2 regions of the Stutzerimonas sp. KH-1 genome follow, and region 1 is predicted to be linked to the other one. Evidence: predicted binding sites of a transcription regulator. Region 1 holds the regulator's gene; the other holds the start of a gene.

What was found. The regulator sigma-54, encoded in region 1, starts transcription at its own class of promoters, with help from an activator protein. The targets are predictions, from matches to a motif close to ANTGGCATNNANNTTGCTNT.
Region 2: the regulator sigma-54 is predicted to act here: its motif matches at 1,430-1,449, upstream of flgB (flagellar basal body rod protein FlgB).

Annotation. Positions count from the first base shown of each region.
Region 1 covers NZ_CM137011.1:2,533,752-2,536,947, forward strand. The annotation lists gene lptA (lipopolysaccharide transport periplasmic protein LptA) at 1-157, shown strand, start outside; gene lptB (LPS export ABC transporter ATP-binding protein) at 157-882, shown strand; gene ACX1DW_RS12285 (RNA polymerase factor sigma-54) at 1,030-2,538, shown strand; gene hpf (ribosome hibernation-promoting factor, HPF/YfiA family) at 2,612-2,920, shown strand; gene ptsN (PTS IIA-like nitrogen regulatory protein PtsN) at 2,930-3,196, shown strand, end outside.
Region 2 covers NZ_CM137011.1:2,098,703-2,101,898, forward strand. The annotation lists gene flgD (flagellar hook assembly protein FlgD) at 1-511, opposite strand, end outside; gene flgC (flagellar basal body rod protein FlgC) at 530-973, opposite strand; gene flgB (flagellar basal body rod protein FlgB) at 985-1,389, opposite strand; gene cheR (protein-glutamate O-methyltransferase CheR) at 1,584-2,411, opposite strand; gene ACX1DW_RS10010 (chemotaxis protein CheV) at 2,444-3,196, opposite strand, start outside.

The DNA.
Region 1 (3,196 bases):
CAACACCTTCGAAGGCGAGAAGATCGTCTATGACACCCGTCGCCAGATCGTCAATGCTGGCCGCGCCACCAACGCCGATGTGACCACGCCGCGCCCACGTGTGGACATGGTCATCCAGCCGCGCAAGAACGGGCAGGCAGCGGAGCAGGCGGAGTAATGGCCGTCCTCAAAGCCCAGCATCTGGCCAAGAGCTACAAGAGCCGCCAGGTCGTCCGTGATGTCAGCCTGTCCATCGAAAGTGGGCAGATCGTCGGCCTGCTCGGCCCCAACGGGGCTGGCAAGACCACCTGCTTCTACATGATCGTCGGCCTGGTGAATGCCGACCAGGGTCGAGTACTGATCGATCAGAACGACGTGACCCATCTGCCGATGCACGGTCGCGCGCGCGCCGGGATCGGCTATCTGCCGCAGGAGGCCTCGATCTTCCGCAAGCTCTCGGTCGCCGACAACATCATGGCGATTCTCGAGACCCGCAAGGATCTGGACCGTAGCGGCCGCCAGCAGGCGCTGGAAGGCCTGCTGCAGGAGTTCCACATCAACCATATCCGCAACAGCCTCGGCATGAGCCTGTCCGGCGGCGAGCGTCGCCGCGTGGAGATCGCCCGTGCGCTGGCTACTGCGCCCAAATTCATCCTCCTCGACGAACCCTTCGCTGGCGTCGATCCGATATCGGTGGGCGACATCAAACAGATCATCCACCACCTCAAGGCCAAGGGCATCGGCGTACTGATCACCGACCACAATGTCCGTGAAACCCTGGACATCTGCGAAACCGCCTACATCGTCAACGATGGCCAGCTGATCGCCGAGGGCGACGCCCAAACAATCCTGAGCAACCAACTGGTCAAGGAAGTCTATCTGGGCCACGAATTCCGTCTGTAGAGCCGTTTTTTTTGCGCAGCTCGGCAAATCGGCCCTAGGCAAAGGCTTCCTCGGCAGGCATATAATTTGCTTTCTGTTGGCGCCTGGCGCGCCACATGTCGGAACGGGCGCGGTTGCGCCGGCATAAAAGGTTTGAAGTCCTCTGCCATGAAACCATCGCTAGTCCTGAAGATGGGCCAGCAGCTGACGATGACACCGCAGCTGCAACAGGCCATACGCCTCCTCCAGCTATCCACCCTCGATCTGCAACAGGAGATCCAGGAAGCGCTGGATTCGAATCCCATGCTCGAGCGCGAGGAAGACGGCGACGACTTCGACAGCTCCGACCCGATGGCCGAAGCTGCTGACCGCCCAGCTGAGGCCACCAGCGAGAAAAGCGCCACACAGGACAGCACCTACGACGAGCCATCGCACGGCAGCGAAAGCCTCGATGACGCTGACTGGGGTGAACGCATTCCCAGCGAGCTGCCGGTCGACACCGCCTGGGAGGACATCTACCAGACCAGCGCCAGCAGCCTGCCCAGCAACGATGATGACGAGTGGGACTTCACCAGCCGCACGTCATCTGGCGTCAGCCTGCAGAGCCACCTGCTCTGGCAACTCAATCTCGCGCCGATGAGCGATACCGATCGACTGATCGCCACCACGCTGATCGACTGCATCAACGATCAGGGCTATCTCGAAGAGTCGCTCGAGGAAATCACCGACTCGTTCGACCCAGAACTGGAGATCGAACTCGACGAAGTCGAAGTCGTGCTGCACCGCATCCAGCAGTTCGAACCCGCCGGGATCGGCGCGCGCGATCTGCGCGAATGCCTGCTGCTGCAACTGCGTCAGCTGCCCGAGCGCACCCCCTGGTTGAGCGAAGCGCAGCGTTTGGCCAGCGATTACCTGGATGTCCTCGGCAGCCGCGACTACAACCTGCTGATGCGCCGGATGAAGCTCAAGGAGGACGAGCTACGCCAGGTGATCGAGCTGATCCAGACGCTCAACCCGCGCCCGGGTTCTCAGATCGAAGCGAGCGAGCCGGAATATGTGGTGCCTGACGTGATCGTCCGCAAGCACAACGACCGTTGGCTGGTAGAGCTGAACCAGGACGCCATGCCACGCCTGCGCGTCAATGCGCAGTACGCCAGCTTCGTCAAACGTGCCGATTCCAGTGCCGACAACACCTTCATGCGCAACCAGCTGCAGGAAGCACGCTGGTTCATCAAGAGCCTGCTCAGCCGCAATGAAACGCTGATGAAGGTCGCCACGCAGATCGTCGAGCACCAGCGTGCATTTCTCGAGCATGGTGACGAGGCCATGAAACCGCTGGTGCTGCACGACATCGCCGAAGCGGTGGGCATGCACGAGTCGACCATTTCGCGCGTGACGACCCAGAAATACATGCACACACCGCGCGGCATCTACGAACTCAAGTACTTCTTCTCCAGCCACGTCAGCACGGCAGAAGGCGGGGAATGCTCGTCCACCGCGATCCGCGCGATCATCAAGAAGCTGGTGGCGGCGGAAAACCAGAAAAAGCCGTTGAGCGACAGCAAGATCGCTGGTTTACTGGAAGCGCAGGGCATTCAGGTAGCCCGCCGCACAGTCGCCAAATACCGGGAGTCGCTCGGTATCGCGCCATCCAGCGAGCGCAAACGATTACTGTGATCGGCCAAGGCCGAAACGTCCCGGCGGCAGGGCTTCGGACCTGCTCTTCGCACAAGGCAAAGGAGATAGCAGTATGCAAGTCAATATCAGCGGTGTTCATCTGGAAGTAACCAATGCCCTGCGTGACTACATCGAGGAGAAGTTCGATCGGCTTGCCCGTCATTTCGACCGCATCATCAGCGTCCAGGTGATCCTGCAGGTCGAGAAGCTCAAGCAGAAAGCCGAAGCGACGCTGCATGTCGCTGGCCGCGAAGTGGTCGCCAACTCGGAACACGAAGACATGTATGCTGCCGTCGACCTGCTGGTCGACAAGCTCGATCGCCAGCTGATCAAGCACAAGGAAAAGCAGCTCGACCATACCCAGGGCGCCATCTCCCGCTGACTCCCAGACATGATCCGACTCGAAAACATCCTGACCCCCGGACGTTCCCTGGTGAACGTCCCGGGCGGTAGCAAGAAACGCGTCCTGGAACAGATCGCCAAGGTCATCGCCCAGGACCTCACAGACCTCGACTCCCAGACCATATTCGAAAGCCTGATTGCCCGCGAGAAGCTGGGATCGACCGGATTTGGCAACGGCATCGCCATCCCTCACTGCCGCATGGTCGGCTGTAACGCCCCGCTGAGTGCCGTGCTGCGGCTCGAAACGCCGGTGGAC
Region 2 (3,196 bases), 440 kb from region 1:
TACCGGGCGGCAAGACATTGCCGCTGGAGTCCTTGCCATCCCACATGAAGGACACGTTGCCGGCTTCCTGCTGCCCCATGTTCACGCGCCCGACCGAAGCACCGGTGCTGTCATAGATGTTCACGAAAACGTTGCTGCTGGAGGTCGGCAACACCAGGCTGGCCTTGAAGGTCTCGCTGGTATCGACCACAGCCTTGTCACTCGGCACAATGACTTTTCGGCCTACCAGCGACGAGGCCTGCAGCGCCTGAGATGACTGATAGCCAGACAGGATTGTCTGCATGCTCGAGTTGAGCTTCTCGACGCCTTCCACGGTGCTGAACTGCGCTAGCTGACCAATGAATTCGCCGTTTTCCTGAGGCTCCAGAGGGTTCTGGTTGTTCATCTGGGCGACCAACAACTCAAGGAACTCGTTCTTGCCAAGCTCGTTGCCTTTGGCTTCGCGGTTTTCACCAAACTGGTACTGATCCAGTATCGAGCCGGTACCACCGACGCCGTTCGTAGTGCTCATAGTGCGCTCTCGTAACTATCACTGACCCAGCGTCAGCACTTTCTGCAACATGGTCTTGGCCGTGTTCATCAGTTCGGCGTTGGTCTGGAAGGCGCGACTGGCCGAAATCATATCGGCCATCTCTTCCACCACATTGACGTTCGGGTAATAGACATACCCGCTTTCGTCGGCGGCTGGATGATTGGGCTCGTAGCGGGCCTGCAACTCGCTCTGGTCCTCGACCACGCCCAGCACTTGAACGCCAACCCCGGCCTGGTCCTGGCCGGCGAATAGCGACTGGTCGGGCTGGCCGTTGGCCTGCTGCAAGACGGTGGCGAATACTGGATGGCGTGCCCGGTAAGTCTGATCGACGCTTGACGAAACGGTCTCGGCGTTGGCGATGTTGCTGGAAATTGTGTTCAGGCGAGTGCTCTGTGCACTCATCCCGCTACCGGCAATGTTGAAAACGCTGCTAAGAGACATGAAGCACTCCTTTATTCGCCGCGCAGGGCATTCATCAGCCCTTTGAATTTGCTATTGAGCAGGGTGAAGCTTGCCTGGAAATCCACGGCATTCTTCGCATAGTTGGATTGCTCGATCTGCAGATCGACGGTGTTCTGGTCGAGCGAGGGATGTGCCGGCGTACGAAAGCGCAACGAGGCATCGGCGATCTCCACCCCTTCGGCGGCGATGTGCTTTTCGCTGGTTCGGGTAACGCCGAAGCTGCCCTGGCTACGCGCCGCCTGTTCGGCAAGCACGCTACCGAAGTCGAGATCACGGGCTTTGTAATTGGGGGTATCGGCGTTAGCGATATTGTTGGCCAGCACCTCGGCACGCTGCGAGCGAAAGCCCAACGCCTTCTCGTGAATGCCCAATGCCTTGTCGAAACTGATGCTCATTGATCTGCCCTCTGTCGGGTACAGTCTGCTTGCGCACACAGCAGCAAGTGTCGTGCCAGACGCATCAAGAGCTTGATTTACAAGGATATAAGCGAGGAAGCCGAGCCTTCGGCGTCAAAAGCGGCAAGGGCTTACCGCCTTTTTGCCGCGTTTGGAGCAGAGACGCGACAGTTTTCTGCCGCTCTCTGGAACGATCACTTGGCCTTGTAGATGATGCCCGGACTGCACTGCACCATCTGGTACAGCTCCGGAAGACCATTGAGGGCCTCGGATGCACCGAGGAAGAGATAGCCTCCAGGGCGTAACGTGGCATGAATACGCTTGAGGATGTCCTTCTTCACATCCGCGGAGAAGTAGATCAAGACATTACGACAAAAAACGATGTCGAACTTACCCAGAGCCGCATAGTTGTCGAGCAGGTTCTGGACGCGAAACTCGACGCGCGAGCGGATCGCAGGCTTCACCGCCCAACGACCCGGCGCCTTGACATCGAAATATCGCTGCAGACGTTCGCTCGACAGGCCGCGGGCAATTGCAAGACTGTCGTATTCGGCAGCCTTGCAGGCAGCAAGCATGGCACCGGATAGTTCGGTCGCAACGATCTGCACCCCCGTTTTTGGCTGGCTCGGGTTGCCGCGCTCATACTCGTCGATGGCCATGGACAGCGAATAGGGCTCCTGCCCCGAGGAGCATGCGGCGGACCAGATTCGCAGCCGCTGCCCGGACGCGCCTTTCAACATTTCGGGCAAAACCCGTGACTTGAGCACTTCGAACGGATAGGTATCGCGGAACCATAGCGTTTCGTTGGTCGTCATCGCATCGACCACCAGCTCGCGCAGCCCGCTGCGCGGCTGCGCCTGAATCTTCCTGACCAGGTCACCAAGCGTCTTGATGCCCTGCTGCTCCATCAGCTTGTTCAGGCGACTGGACACCAAATACTGCTTGTTGCTGCCCAGCAGGATGCCGCACGTCTTTTCAAGGAATACCCGGAACTGCTCGAAATCCAGATCGACTGACACCAATAAAGCCTCACCATCATGTAGAGGACCGAGCCTCAGTTTGCATCCGCCTGCCTGATCCGATCAGCCACCCGGGCTGCAAGATCGTCAGGCTGGAACTTGGCGAGAAAATCATCCGCGCCCGCCCGCTTCACCATGTTCTGGTTGAACACACCGGAAAGCGAAGTATGCAGCAGTATATGCATACCATGCATGCGCGGATCGTGCCGCACCTCGGTAGTCAGGGTATAGCCATCCATTTCCGGCATTTCAATATCGGAAATCATCATCAGGAATTCTTCAGCTGGGTTCTTGCCCTCATCCGCCATCCGCTTCAGGTAGTTGAGGGCCTCGCGCCCGTCGTTCAACTTGATGACTTCGACCCCAAGGTTCTCCAGGCATCGCGTGATCTGCTTGCGCGCCACCGACGAGTCATCGACGATCAAAACGCGGCAGGAGAGCGCCTTGTTCCGGGTATCCTCGTCCACGACATCAGGCGAAATCTCCTCGGAGGTCGGCGCCACCTCGGCCAGCACCTTTTCCACGTCGATGATTTCGACCAGTTTGTTGTCGATGTGCGTAACGGCAGTCAGATAGTGGTTTCGCCCCGCGCCCTTGGGTGGAGGCAAGATGGCCTCCCAGTTCAGGTTGACGATTCGCTCGACCGAACGCACCAGAAACCCGAGCGTGCGGTTGTTGTACTCGGTAATCACCGCAAAGGAATTTTGCACGTCCATCAGCGCGGATTTGCCGGTAGCGAGAGACAGATCGAGTATCGGCAAGGTACTGCCGCGAATGCTCGCCACGCC